2 regions of the Halobacillus salinarum genome follow, and region 1 is predicted to be linked to the other one. Evidence: a T-box and tRNA genes for the amino acid it is inferred to sense, from the RefSeq annotation. Region 1 holds a T-box; the other holds one or more tRNA genes.
The links. The T-box of region 1 lies ahead of trpS (tryptophan--tRNA ligase). A T-box ahead of a tRNA ligase gene usually reads a tRNA of that ligase, here a tRNA-Trp.
Positions count from the first base shown of each region.

Region 2: it has a tRNA-Trp gene. The T-box ahead of trpS (tryptophan--tRNA ligase) is inferred to sense a tRNA for this amino acid. The anticodon was not compared.

Region 1 is NZ_CP095073.1:3,121,593-3,129,060, reverse strand. Features, by position in the region: gene MUN89_RS16155 (YjbA family protein) at 1-731, shown strand, start outside; gene trpS (tryptophan--tRNA ligase) at 757-1,749, opposite strand; T-box leader at 1,800-1,997, opposite strand; gene MUN89_RS16145 (DUF3899 domain-containing protein) at 2,050-2,421, opposite strand; gene MUN89_RS16140 (peptide ABC transporter substrate-binding protein) at 2,827-4,506, shown strand; gene opp3b (oligopeptide ABC transporter permease) at 4,682-5,608, shown strand; partial or broken gene opp3C (oligopeptide ABC transporter permease) at 5,615-6,744, shown strand; gene MUN89_RS16120 (ABC transporter ATP-binding protein) at 6,761-7,468, shown strand, end outside.
Region 2 is NZ_CP095073.1:3,343,532-3,350,999, forward strand. Features, by position in the region: gene MUN89_RS17290 (TetR/AcrR family transcriptional regulator) at 1-341, opposite strand, end outside; gene MUN89_RS17295 (MFS transporter) at 295-1,557, opposite strand; gene MUN89_RS17300 (ABC transporter permease) at 2,010-2,825, opposite strand; gene MUN89_RS17305 (ATP-binding cassette domain-containing protein) at 2,822-3,844, opposite strand; gene MUN89_RS17310 (VOC family protein) at 3,985-4,380, opposite strand; tRNA gene MUN89_RS17315 (tRNA-Leu) at 4,646-4,727, opposite strand; tRNA gene MUN89_RS17320 (tRNA-Cys) at 4,735-4,808, opposite strand; tRNA gene MUN89_RS17325 (tRNA-Gly) at 4,869-4,943, opposite strand; tRNA gene MUN89_RS17330 (tRNA-Gln) at 4,947-5,021, opposite strand; tRNA gene MUN89_RS17335 (tRNA-His) at 5,044-5,116, opposite strand; tRNA gene MUN89_RS17340 (tRNA-Trp) at 5,129-5,199, opposite strand; tRNA gene MUN89_RS17345 (tRNA-Tyr) at 5,209-5,294, opposite strand; tRNA gene MUN89_RS17350 (tRNA-Phe) at 5,364-5,439, opposite strand; tRNA gene MUN89_RS17355 (tRNA-Asp) at 5,474-5,550, opposite strand; tRNA gene MUN89_RS17360 (tRNA-Met) at 5,636-5,712, opposite strand; tRNA gene MUN89_RS17365 (tRNA-Val) at 5,806-5,881, opposite strand; tRNA gene MUN89_RS17370 (tRNA-Glu) at 5,932-6,006, opposite strand; tRNA gene MUN89_RS17375 (tRNA-Ser) at 6,029-6,121, opposite strand; tRNA gene MUN89_RS17380 (tRNA-Asn) at 6,128-6,202, opposite strand; rRNA gene rrf (5S ribosomal RNA) at 6,212-6,325, opposite strand; rRNA gene MUN89_RS17390 (23S ribosomal RNA) at 6,491-7,468, opposite strand, start outside.

The DNA of each region.
Region 1 (7,468 bases):
TTGAAGGTGAGGAAAACGGATACAACATCTGCCGCTTCCACGAATGGCGTAAAGAAGATGGAATTGAACTCATTGACCAGATTCCGCTTGTCCATGTAGAAGACGAACTATTCGATTTTATTGAAAATGATCTTCAAGATTTGCCGCTCTCATTGCTCCAGGACATCCATCGAAGAACGTATATGAAAAAGAATCAAGAGAGAGTTACAGTAGAGTACGCCGCGGTTGTAACGAATGGAAAAGACGTAATTGTCTTTGATACCTTAGGCTATACTCTTCCAGTAAAGAAGAGCAGACTCATTCCTCGGCAGGAACGACTAGTGTTTGAAATGGTGGAAGGAAAGAGACCGGAACATTATAATATAGAAGCTACTGCGGTCAAAGAACATCATATTCTTTCGCTTGGTCCAGATAAGATGTCAGGATTAACGAGAAGGGAACGTCAGCTCAAACAGCTGTTGATGATGGCTCTCGATCAATTGAAGCATTCTGACCATCCCGAGGAAATAAGGTATTGGCTGACAGAGTGGGATCCAGCTCAATATCCTCTAATAAAAGAAATGACAAATGAAGAAGCATGGGATCATTTATATGGAGGAACGATCCAGGGCTGGAGTTCTTATCACGAAGAGTTATGCAAGAAATTAATCAAAGGACAGCCGTTCTTTGAAACCATTTGGCAAGGCGAGCATCATGATGTCTCTACTCAGCATTTAAAAAGCCAGAATTGAGGAAATGCTCAATTCTGGCTTTTTTTTATTTTTTAACGCGTCCTAACCCCATAGCTTTTTTCGCTTTTTTTAACATTTTCTCCGCAGTTATAGAGGCTTTTTCAGCTCCCTTATCCAGAATGGTATCCAATTCATCGGAATGTATGAGAGCTTCATATTTTTCCTGAATAGGTTTGAGAGTCTGTATAATGGCATCTGCCACTCCCTGTTTAAACTCACCATAACCTCTTCCCTCATATCGTTTCTCTAATTCTGCGATGGATTCCCCGCTGCATAACGAATGTATCGTTAATAAATTGGACACTCCAGGTTTGTTTTCTTTATCAAACTTTACTACGCCCTCGGAATCTGTTACTGCACTTTTTATCTTTTTCGTTATCTTTTTCTCATCGTCAAGCATAGAAATATATGATTTCTGGTTTTCATCTGATTTACTCATTTTCTTATCAGGACTTTGAAGAGACATGATTCTTGCTCCAACCTTGGGAATGCTCACTTCCGGAATCGTGAAAATATCATTATATTTATTATTAAACCGTTGAGCAAGGTTTCTAGTGAGCTCTAAATGCTGTTTCTGGTCTTCACCTACAGGAACGATATCTGTTTTGTAGAGAAGAATATCTGATGCCATAAGAGGGGGATAGGTGAGGAGCCCCGCAGAGACACCTTCTTTACCACCTAACGATTTATCTTTAAACTGCGTCATTCGCTCTAATTCCCCTATATAGCTTACACATTGCAGCATCCACCCAAGCTGGGTGTGTGCTGAAACTTCAGATTGGATAAATAAAGTAGACTTTTGCGGATCAATTCCTGAAGCTAAATAAAGAGCAGCGAGGGAACGGATATTTTCTCTTAATTTTAATCGATCCTGCGGTACGGTTATCGCATGCTCATCTACGATACAGAAATAACAGTTTTGATCCTCCTGAAGGTCTACAAAATTTTTCATAGCGCCGAGATAATTCCCTAGTGTCAATGTACCGCTTGGCTGAATTCCTGAAAAAATAGTTTTCAATGCTATCACTCCTAAAAAAGTATAAAAAAATTCATTCATCCCTCTGATAAACAAGGGACGAATGAACCGCGGTGCCACCCTAATTACTTATATAGTAAAAAGTCAACTCATTCGTTAACGCCGAAATACGCCAAAGGAAGCTCGGAAGTTCCATTTCCCGCTTATTATCCTAAGCTGTTTGCACCGGACACAGCCTCTCTGTGATAGGGAGTTAATAAGAGTACTTCACACTTCTTCAATGCTTTATTATTATTTACTTAGCTTATTTATTATAGAAGATTCAAAATCTAAACGCAATGTTCAAGCATGGTAGTAAATGGCGAGTAAACCAAGTAAGCCGAGAGTTAAAGTAACTCCATGGAAGATAAAAAAATTAAGCCAAGAGCGGTTTATCGACTGCGACGGGAGAGGCTTTGTTTTCCAATCATCCATATAATCTCTTCGCTTTGAAGTCATTCCGTGAAACCTGCGGAAGCTGTAGGTAATAGCATCAAAGAAGCCTCCTCTGATTACGAGCATCAGCAGTCCTACAAACAAATAGAAATAAGAAATATAAAACAACTGATTAATATAATGAAAGAGATCATAAGCTGGTGCCAGCAAAAAGAATAATATGGTTGTTAAGGCGAGATTGATCACGATCATCAACCACTTATTTAATAGGATATTCATCTTTCCACCCTCTTTTAAAAGCTATCAAATATTATAGCACGTTTATGATAATTAATGAATCGTAAATCCTATTAACAAACAGAAAATTCTGTAATTACCAAAAAATGCATGACATATTCAAATCCTTTAATAGACAAACGCGTTAAAAAGCTGATTTACTGGGGTTTATACAAATATTTTTATACAAATTCGCTCATATTTAATAGATTTTCGACTCAAAAACTTGTAAAATAAACTAGGTAAAAAGTCTCATTTTGTGTCATTGAAACGTAATAATGATAGGCTTCAATCCGATATTAAGAAAAAATCTTAATGCAAAATAGTTAGAAAACTTGTATAATTCGATATGTGGACAATTTGTCTACTATAAAATTTGGAAATTTTTTAGGGGAGGTCATTTTCTACATGAAAAAGACAAATTGGTTATTGCTGGTACTCGCACTAGTACTGAGCATGTTCCTTGCTGCTTGTTCTGGCGGCGGAGATGAAGGTTCAAGCTCCAGCGGAGACAGCGGCAGTGATAGTTCCGGTGATGCTTCCGGAGACAGTAAGCAAGTACTTAACATTATGGATTCAGCTGAAATTCCTACAATGGATGCATCACTAGCTACAGATGCTGTTGCATTTCAATTTTTAGGTTCTACTATGGATGGTCTTTACCGTCTTGGAGAAAACGCTCAGCCTGAACCAGGTATTGCGGAAGAAAGTGAAGTAAGCGACGATGGTATGACTTGGACATTCCATCTGCGTGACGCCAAATGGTCAAATGGTGATCCAGTCACAGCCAACGATTTCGTTTACGCTTGGCAGCGTGCCGTAAATCCTGACACTGGTTCAGAGTACGGTCCTTATATGATGGGTGGAGTAATTAAAAACGCTACAGCTATCTCTAATGGAGAAAAACCAGTCGATCAGTTAGGTGTAGAAGCTGTTGATGAGCACACTTTCAAGGTAACTTTAGAAAAACCAATTCCATACTTTAAATCTTTAACAACTTTCGGTACGTTCCTACCTTTAAACAAAAAGTTTGTTGAAGAAAAAGGTGACAAATACGCACTAGAAGCGGACACTTTACTTTCCAACGGACCATTCAAAATCACTGAATGGAACCACGGTGAAGGCTGGACGCTTAAAAAGAATGAAGATTATTGGGATGCTGACAACGTAAAACTTAACCAGATTAATGTAAAAGTAGTAAAAGATACAGCCACTGGTGTTAACCTTTACGAAACAGGCGAAGTTGACCGTGTTAACTTGTCTGCTGAATTCGTAGACCAATACCGTTCATCTGATGATTTTAAAGTTGAAGAAGAACCGACATTGTTCTACTTAAAACTTAACCAAAAAGCTAATGATGTACTTGGTAACGTAAAAGCTCGTAAAGCAATGCAAATGGTTATTGATCGTCAGAGCATGGTTGACGTTATTCTGAATAATGGTTCCATTCCTGCTGACGGCGATATTCCTAAAAACTTCGTAAAAGACCCTGAGTCTGGCAAAGACTTCCGTGAAGTTAACGGAGAACTTGTCTCTTATGATGTTGATAAAGCTAAACAGCTTTGGAATGAAGCGAAAGAAGAATTAGGAAAAGATAAAATTACGCTTGAGTATCTTGGCGGAGACACTGAAACTGCTAAGAACCTTGACGCTTATATTAAAGACCAGCTGGAGCAGCTTGATGGTTTAACTGTTAAAGTAACTTCAGTACCATTTAAAGAGCGTCTGCAGCGTGACACAAACATGAACTATCAGATCCAAAATGCTGGATGGGGTCCTGACTACATTGACCCGAACACATTCTTGAATATGTGGGTAACTGATGGTGCGAACAATAAAACTGGATACTCTAGTAAAGAGTATGATCAGTTGATTGAACAAGCAGGTAATGAGTACGCTCTAGAACCTGAAAAACGCTTTGAGAACTTCTACAAAGCTGAAAAAATGCTTATTCAAGATGACGCTGTACTTGTTCCGCTTTACCAGCGTGCAAGAGCCCAGCTTTGGAAGCCTTACGTCAAAGACGTTCAAGTTAACCCAATGGGACCAGATTACAGCTACAAACACGCTTATATTGAAGGTAAATAATTTAACAATTATGTGATATAAACCAAATATAGGCTGATTATAGGGAGAGAGTATATGTTGACCAAATTGGCATATGCTCTCTTTTTCCCTGTACAGAAAGTTTTCTAATAATAGACAAATTTCTGTCATTTTCATAAACTATAGATAGAGGGTTAATTTAACAGGAGGTGTTGGGATGACTCGTTATATTATACAGCGTTTAATCTACATGCTTATAACGATGTTTCTAATTGCTACTTTTACGTTCTTCTTAATGAAGTTCCTTCCAGGAACTCCCCTCACGGCAGCTGATAAGCTTTCAGAAGAACAGCAGGCAGTTGTTTTAGAAAAGTATGGATTGAATGATCCAGTACCAGTACAATATTTTGATTATATGGTAAATCTAGTTCAAGGTGACCTAGGTATCTCTTTCCAGTTTGATAACAGAGAAGTGACGACGATTCTAATGGAACGTGTTGGTCCATCTATTCAGCTTGGTATACAGGCGATGATAATAGGGACAATTCTTGGTATGCTGCTCGGATTAATATCTGCTATTTACCATAACGGTTTTCTTGATTACGGTTCTGTATTCGTAGCCGTTATCGGAAAATCAATTCCATCCTTTGTATTTGCAGGAATCCTGCAGTATTTCATAGGTGTAAAGTTAGGCTGGTTCCCAGTTGCCTTGTGGGAAGGCTGGCAGTACACAGTATTACCAACCGTAGCGTTGGCCATCTTCCCAATTGCAGTTGCAGCCCGCTTTATGAGAACTGAAATGCTTGAGGTTATGGGATCAGATTATATTACAACTGCACGTGCGAAAGGTGTAAATAAATTTGGAGTGGTGTTTAAACACGGAGTAAGGAATGCGCTTATTCCCCTCATTACAGTACTTGGTCCTTTAGCTGTCAGCTTAATGACAGGTACTCTAGTTATTGAAAACATCTTCGCTGTACCAGGAATCGGTGAGCAGTTTGTTAAAGCAGTTAATACTAATGATTTCCCTATCATTATGGGTACCACGTTATTACTTGCTTTCCTTTTTATATTCATCATCCTGGTCATTGACCTGCTTTATGGAGTCATTGATCCTAGAATTCGACTTGCAGAAGGAGAGTAACTATTTATGGAAAACCACAAACCATCAAAAGATTTATTTGTTCCTGTAGAAACTAAAGAAACGGATATTGAAAAAATTACCCGTCCCAGTCTTTCTTTCTGGCAGGACTCGTTTCAACGCTTACGTAAAAACGTTGGCGCAATGATCGGTCTTGCAGTGCTTATCATATTAACACTGATGGCGATATTTGGTCCTTACATGAATCAATATGGTCAGTTTGAACAAGATTTATCCCGGGCTAAGATGCCCCAAAGGTTGAAGGTTTAGGTTGGCTAGGTTTAGGCGGTAAATTGACTACTACACAAACCGCAGATACAGTAGAAGAAGCTGAAAAGAAAGCGATGATGCGCTTTAACAATCAGGAAGAGTATATTACTACGAATGTCGTCAATGATGGAAGTAATGGCGAGCCAGCTGAAGTAAAAGCAAAATATGATGTTTATGCAGCAAAAGATTTAAAGGAAAATTTCTGGTTTGGTACGGATGGCCTTGGTCGTGATCTGTGGACAAGGACTTGGCACGGTACCAGGATTTCTCTATACATTGCGTTTCTGGCAGCTGCCATTGATATGGTCATTGGTGTGGCATACGGTGGGATCTCCGGCTATTACGGAGGACGAGTCGATAACTACATGCAGCGGGTTATCGAAATTTTGCTCGGGATTCCAAACTTAGTTGTCGTAATTTTAATGATCTTGATTTTGGAACCAGGTATTCTCTCCATAACGATCGCAATTACGGTAACCGGATGGATATCGATGGCCAGGATCGTCCGGGGACAAATTCTCAAATTAAAAAACCAGGAATTTGTTCTTGCCTCGAGAACTCTCGGAGCGCCGGATAATCGGATATTGAGGAAACATTTAATTCCAAACGTAACCGGCTTAATCGTCATCAATACCATGTTTACCATTCCAAGTGCGATCTTTTTTGAGGCATTTTTAAGCTTTATCGGTCTTGGTCTTCCAACACCGCTTGCGTCACTTGGTACACTGATTGATGATGGATTTAAGTCGCTGCAGACATATCCACATATTTTAGTGTTCCCGGCAATTGTAATCTCATTAGTAATGATCGGATTCAACGTTTTGGCTGACGGTCTTCGTGATGCCTTTGATCCGAAGATGCGTGAATAGGAGGTAGGTGTACGTTATGGAAAAACTTTTAGAAGTTAAAAATATGCATGTATCCTTTGACACCTACGGCGGTGAAGTAAAAGCTGTACGTGGGGTTAATTTCGATTTGAATAGAGGAGAGACCCTTGCCATAGTAGGTGAGTCCGGTTCGGGGAAATCGGTTACGACTAAAGCTCTTATGCGTCTTATTCCCCATCCTCCCGGTCGTATAAAAGAAGGAGAGATCCTTTTTGAAGGCAGGGATTTAGTAAAGGCAAGCGAAAAACAAATGCAGAAAATACGCGGTAAAGAAATCTCAATGATCTTTCAGGATCCAATGACATCCCTTAACCCGACCATGAAAGTAGGAAACCAAATCATGGAAGGTTTAATCAAGCACCAGCGAATGAACCGGGGACAAGCGAAAAAGAGATGCATCGAGCTGCTTGAGCTTGTAGGGATCCCAGACCCTGAAAACCGTATCAAACAGTACCCGCACCAATTTTCTGGAGGAATGCGTCAGCGTGTAGTGGTAGCAATAGCGTTAGCATGTAATCCTAAGTTATTGATTGCAGATGAGCCTACTACAGCCTTGGACGTTACGATTCAAGCGCAAATTCTGGAGCTCATGAAGGATATTCAGAAGAAAACGGATTCTGCAACCATTTTTATTACGCACGATCTTGGTGTAGTGGCAAATGTTGCTGACCGCGTAGCGGTTATGTATGCAGGTAAAATCGTTGAA
Region 2 (7,468 bases), 220 kb from region 1:
TCCAGCGTGCTCGGTATGAGCGGGTCCATTCGATCATCCGGCTTCATGCAGTCCCCAAATAACCGTTGCATGAGTAGATCCCAATAAGAAGAAACCTCATTTTCTAATAGTTTCTCAGTTTCTTCCACCACTTCAGCAAGTCTCTCTTCTAAAATCGCTTCATATAATTCTTCCTTATTTGAAAAATATTGGTAGAGTCCGCCTCTGCTGATTTTCGCTGCTTCCATCACATGAGCCATCGTTGTTTTTTCATAGCCATGTTCGATAAATACGTCCCTGGCGGCAGCTAAAATATCAGCCCGCCGGTTCTCCAGGTACTCTCTGCTTACCTTCGGCGCCATCACTTTTCCCCATTTCCAGTTTATTTCTTGTAACGAACCCTGCTAGAGCAAGCACTACTAACAAAGTGGCTGTGATTAAAAACGTCGGAACCACTCCGATCAAAGTAGCGAGCCATCCTCCAAGCAACGGTCCGATAATGGTTGCCGTCGTCGTTACACTGTTGACGACACCAAACACTCTTCCCGTCATGTGTACAGGGGTATCCGTCTGCACCGCCGCTTGAAAAGGTACAAAGACAAGTCCTGCCGCAAACCCGGCGCAAAGACCAAGGATCGGCCCCCACAGGTCCGATAATTGCAGATCATAAAATGTAAGTACGGCCATCATACCAAAGCTTATGCCTATTCCACAAACTCCTGCCAGCATTAAAGGAAACGCTTGATAATCTGTCTTTTTCGTAAGGAGTAGTCCGGCAAGGAAGGTTCCTGCACCCGCTGCCGTCACGATATAGCCAAATAAATCGGGGGAAGCAGTCGTCAATCCTCTGATCAAAACAATGATTTGGGAGTCTGAGAGCTGCAGGATCAATAGGCTGATCCCTAAGAAAAACATCCCTACCATAATGACGCGATTACTTTTAATAAAACTCAAGCCTGCTAGAAACTCCTCTTTAAAGCTCTTACCTGCTTCTTTCTTTTCTTCTTGTACTGCCTTAACAGCTGCCGGCAGGAAACCAATACATATCGCTGATAACACAAATGTCACCGAATCGACGATAAATACCGGCTTTGCCCCAATCAATGCTACAAAGATTCCGCTCAAGAGCGGTCCTAGGATCTTCGTGCTTGAATCAATCATGGAAGTGATGGACATCGCACTTTTCATACTTCTCTCTTCCACAAGCTCTTTTAATTTTCCGTTTTTCGCCGGAATGAATACAGCGGAAAAAATCCCGGTCAAAAACAAGCAAAGATACACGACCCAAAGACTCCCTGCTATCGTTAAAACAAGAATTAAACCGGCACGAATCACATCGGAAGTGATCATTAATGCTTTACGGCTGAAACGATCCGCGATCGTCCCTGCCACCGGACCGAACAGAGCCATTGGGGCGGCAAGGCATAAAATGACGAGTGAAACCTCAAAAGGCGAAGCCTCCCACTTCAAGCCGACAAGGGTGATGACCGCTACGATACTAAGCCAATCACCAATACTGGATATAGCTTGGGCTGACATTAATGTGACGTAGCCTTTATTGCTCGCTAATCTCTTCAATTTTTTCCGCCTCCAAACCGACACTGATGTCGTTTTATTAAATTTATTATAACGACATTAGTGTCGTTTTTCAATGCTTTTTTTTTAATAATGATGGGATGGGACGGAAGTGATGTGATTCAGCGAAAATCGGGATATTCCAGCGAAACTAGTTTTTTCAGCGATATTTTTGGTAATTCAGCGGAATATGAGATATTCCGGCGGAAATCAGGATAATTCAGCGGAATTTGATTTTTTTCAGCGGGAATCCTGATAATTCGGCGATATTAGAATTTTTCCAGCGATTCCCCCGTTCATTCGGCGATTCTAGTGTTTTTCCAGCGATTTCTCAGTTAATTCAGCGATTCTAACTTTTTATCGGGATATCCCAGTTAATTCAGCGAAAACATTTTTAGAGATACAAAAAAACCCTGGTTCATTGACCAGGGTTTTTTAAGCCAAATCAGTCCTATTTAAGTACGGCGCATATAAGCCCGCACAGTAATCGGCGCAAAAACAGCCACAATTACGGCCGCTCCCAAGAGGGAAATACCTGCGTCCCAGCCGACACTTCCAGAGTTGGCAAGTTCCCGGACTGCAGAGACGAGATGGGAAATCGGATTAATCTTCACAAACCACTGCAGCCAATCCGGCATCGTTTCTACCGGTACGAAGGCATTCGACAGAAACGTCAGCGGAAATAACACGATCATTGAGATCCCTTGAACACTGGAAGCGGTTCTTGCGATGACTCCAAAAAACGCAAAGATCCAGCTGATCGCCCACGAACTGACAATCACTAGTAGACCTGCTAATAAGACAAATTCAATTCCACCCTCTGGCCGGTAGCCCATCACATAGCCCATAGCAAATGTAAGCACCGTCGCTATCGTGTAGCGGATAGTATCTGCCAAGAGTGCTCCTGCCAGCGGGGCAATCCTTGCAATCGGCAGCGACTTAAACCGGTCAAACACCCCTTTGTCCATATCTTCCCGCAATTGGACACCCGTAACGATCGATGTCGTGATCACCGTCTGAACAAGAATTCCCGGAATAATAACAGGTAAATAGCTTTTTACATCTCCTGAAATGGCGCCGCCAAAAATATAAGTAAACATGAGGGTGAATATGATCGGCTGCAACGTAACATCAAATAATTGCTCAGGCGTCCGCCGGATTTTTAACAAACCTCGAAAGGCCATCGTCAGTGAATTGCGAATGGACTGGCGAAAGCTGGTTTTATTTTTTAACCGGCGCTGTGAAACAGGCTTTATTGTACTCGTGCTCATACACTCATCTCCTCTGCATCTTCCTGAATATCATTGGAAGAATGATCCACTCCGTGACCCGTGATTGTGAGAAATACTTCATCAAGTGTTGGTTTCTGCACACTTAGTTCAGTTAAGTGAATCCCTGCTTCCCTAAGCTTGATTAATAAGTCGGTAGCCCTGTCGGCATCGTTCATCGGGGCTGTAATAACTCCTGCTTCAGGACGTACATTCGATTGTGCCTGCAGCACTTGTTCCACAACTCTCCGAGCTTCGTCGATGTCCTTTGCATCCTGAATGGTCAGTTGTAAAGAGGAACTTCCAATCGAAGATTTCAATTCATCAACCGTTCCTTCTGCCACGACTTTTCCACGATCAATGACTGCAACCCGGTCCGCCAATTCATCGGCCTCTTGCAAATACTGGGTCGTCAAAAGCACGGTTGAACCCATTTTCACTAATCTGCGGATTGTATCCCACATCTGATTTCGCGTACGCGGATCCAGTCCCGTCGTCGGTTCATCAAGAAAAATCAGCGGGGGCTGGGAAATAAGACTGGCAGCTAAATCAAGACGGCGCCTCATCCCGCCGGAGAAATTTTTCAACGGACGCTTCGCAGCTTCTGTTAAGCCGAATTCCTCAAGAAGCTCCACGGCTTTGCGGCGTGCCTCTTTCCGGCTGAGTCCTAAAAGTCTCGAAAAAATCATTAAATTTTCCATAGCTGTCAGGGACTCATCCACCGATGCATACTGTCCGGTAACGCCGATCAACTGCCGCACGATCTGCGGTTCTTTTACTACATCATGTCCAAAGATTTTCGCAGACCCTCCGTCGGCGCGAAGTAAAGTGGCCAGCATCCGAATTGTCGTCGTCTTGCCAGCTCCATTCGGACCAAGTACCCCGTAGATCGAACCAGTAGGAACCTTCAAATCCACCCCATCAACGGCCCGGTTGTTACCAAATGTTTTTACGAGTCCTTTTGCTTCAACCGCTAATTCCGGTTGAGTAGAACCTCGCTTCTTATTCAATAAATGTTCCATTAATATTCCTCCTAAAAATGAGTACATGAGGATCATAGCAAAGAAATATAAACTTAATATGAACAATGTGTATTTTATGTTCCCTTTGATAGAAAAAGACTCCAGCATTTCTGCTGAAGCCTTTCGTCTGCTTTATCATTCTATTTTGCGTTCTCGTCCGGCTGGTGGATGCCAAATACATTTCCTTCTGTATCCAGGTAGTATCCCTGCCAAGCCATACCAGGGAGCGCATACTTTGGCAGCGCAACCGTGCCGCCGTTTTCAGTGATTTTTGCTTCTGTCACATCGTAATCCTCTACGGCCATCGTACAAGTGTAGCCATTCATAGGCTGGTTCTGCTCTGGAGGAGCACTTTGGCGCTGCATCAACGCCCCGTTGATGCCAGGCTCATTCTCATCGCCAGTCACAGCCCCCATGTAAGGCATGCCGGCAAATTCACTCCAGTCTTCAAATTTCCAGCCAAATACTTCACCATAGAACTTCTTCGCCCGCTCCATATCATCTACATGAATTTCAAAATGTACTAAACGTCCCATAATGACCTCCTAAGGTTTAATAAATAAACTGCCGAGAGCTTCCATGTATCCGCTTTCCATTTTGCCTATGTACTACGGTGAAGAGAGAGTAAAAAAGAGGATAAGTGAAGATCAGGGTTAATCCGTGTACGTTTTAATCTTATCCCTTTTAAATTAGGAAAACAACAGCATTTTTTAACTTTAGTTGAAAAAGCTGGCATATATAAAAAAGACAGGATTTGAGTAATCCTGTCTTCTGATTAAATCATTATTTCGTTTTAATGAGTACCGGTGGTCGGGGTCGAACCGACACTCCCGAAGGAACACGATTTTGAGTCGTGCGCGTCTGCCAATTCCGCCACACCGGCAAATAATTGGAGGCGGCAACCGGAATCGAACCGGTGGTAAAGGAGTTGCAGTCCTCTGCCTTACCGCTTGGCTATGCCGCCATTGAAAAATCATTAATATTATATCTTATTCATAAACAAATGAAAAATGAATGAAATTAATGGAGCGGGAGACGGGATTCGAACCCGCGACCCCCACCTTGGCAAGGTGGTGTTCTACCACTGAACTACTCCCGCAAATGGCTGGGCCAGCTGGATTCGAACCAGCGCATGACGGTACCAAAAACCGTTGCCTTACCGCTTGGCTATGGCCCAAAGCGTAATAAAATTATTAAAGGGCGACTAGAGGGAATCGAACCCTCGAGTGCCGGAGCCACAATCCGGTGCGTTAACCCCTTCGCCATAGCCGCCATAATGAAAAGCAGGGGTAGTAGGAATCGAACCCACATCGGCGGTTTTGGAGACCGCTGTTCTACCGTTGAACTATACCCCTAAGATGTAATGGTGGAGGGAGTAGGACTCGAACCTACGAACCCGATGGGAGCGGATTTACAGTCCGCCGCGTTTGGCCAACTTCGCTATCCCTCCATATTTAAATAACTATGTCCATCTCTCTGGACTTCCTACTTGTATCCCCATGTTTGCAAGTCGGATAAATGGTGGCTCGGGACGGAATCGAACCGCCGACACACGGATTTTCAGTCCGTTGCTCTACCGACTGAGCTACCGAGCCGATTATGTGATAAACAATGATTTTCTATGTAAAGTGGCGGTCCGGACGGGACTCGAACCCGCGACCTCCTGCGTGACAGGCAGGCATTCTAACCAACTGAACTACCGGACCATATTTAAATTAATCTGGTTGCCCTTACAGGGCTCCTATTTCCAATTAGCAAAGAAGTGGAATCGAAGTAGTTAATTGGATATTATGGTTGCGGGGGCAGGATTTGAACCTGCGACCTCCGGGTTATGAGCCCGACGAGCTACCAGACTGCTCTACCCCGCGATAATGTGGGAATATCTTTTGTTGTTCCCATAAAAATGTTTCTGTTCAACTGTTCGTCGTGCTGCAAGGTGTTTCGGTGAAATCTTGCGAAAATGGTGGAGGATGCAGGGCTCGAACCTGCGACCCCTTGCTTGTAAGGCAAGTGCTCTCCCAGCTGAGCTAATCCTCCGGAGTGCGGTCGTGCTTAAGCGAAATACCGCTAGCTGGCTTAAAATAAATTGGTGACCCGTACGGGATTCGAACCCGTGTTACCGCCGTGAAAGGGCGGTGTCTTAACCACTTGACCAACGGGCCAGCTATTAGGAAAGTGTATTTATGGCGGAGAGCGAGGGATTCGAACCCTCGAAACCGTGGTAACGGTTTACACGAATTCCAATCGTGCTCCTTCGGCCAGCTCGGACAGCTCTCCATAGAATGGCTCCACCGGTAGGATTCGAACCTACGACCGATCGGTTAACAGCCGATTGCTCTACCACTGAGCTACGGTGGAACAGTTGAAACCTGGCAGTGTCCTACTCTCACGGGGATCGACCCGACTACCATCGGCGCTGAAGAGCTTAACTACTGTGTTCGGCATGGGAACAGGTGTGACCTCTTCGCCTTCACCACCAGATCTCTAAATGTACTTTTTTAAAGGGACAAGATATATTATATTGTCCTTTTATAAATTTTTCAAGGGAATTTACAAACTTTTTTGTGTAACCCTCAAAACTGGATAAGTACACATTCAAACGAACTCGAAACATCATAGTTGTATGTCTAGCTTCCGCTTTTCAATTTAGATAAGTCATCGATCGATTAGTATCCGTCAGCTGCACGTGTCACCACGCGTCCACCTCGGACCTATCTACCTCATCGTCTCTGAGGGATCTTATTACCTTAGAGGTAAGGGAAATCTCATCTCAAGGGGGGCTTCATGCTTAGATGCTTTCAGCACTTATCCCGTCCACACGTAGCTACCCAGCGATGCTCCTGGCGGAACAACTGGTACACCAGCGGTGTGTCCATCCCGGTCCTCTCGTACTAAGGACAGCTCCTTTCAGATTTCCAACGCCCACGACGGATAGGGACCGAACTGTCTCACGACGTTCTGAACCCAGCTCGCGTACCGCTTTAATGGGCGAACAGCCCAACCCTTGGGACCGACTACAGCCCCAGGATGCGATGAGCCGACATCGAGGTGCCAAACCTCCCCGTCGATGTGGACTCTTGGGGAGATAAGCCTGTTATCCCCGGGGTAGCTTTTATCCGTTGAGCGACGGCCCTTCCATGCGGAACCGCCGGATCACTAAGCCCGACTTTCGTCCCTGCTCGACTTGTAGGTCTCGCAGTCAAGCTCCCTTGTGCCTTTACACTCTGCGAATGATTTCCAACCATTCTGAGGGAACCTTTGGGCGCCTCCGTTACCTTTTAGGAGGCGACCGCCCCAGTCAAACTGTCCACCTGACACTGTCTCCGGACCGGATCACGGTCCTGGGTTAGAATGTCCGTACAGCCAGGGTAGTATCCCACCAGCGCCTCCACCGAAGCTGGCGCTCCGGCTTCTCTGGCTCCTACCTATCCTGTACAAGCTGTACCAACATTCAATATCAGGCTACAGTAAAGCTCCACGGGGTCTTTCCGTCCTGTCGCGGGTAATGCGCATCTTCACGCATAGTATAATTTCACCGGGTCTCTCGTTGAGACAGTGCCCAAGTCGTTGCACCTTTCGTGCGGGTCGGAACTTACCCGACAAGGAATTTCGCTACCTTAGGAC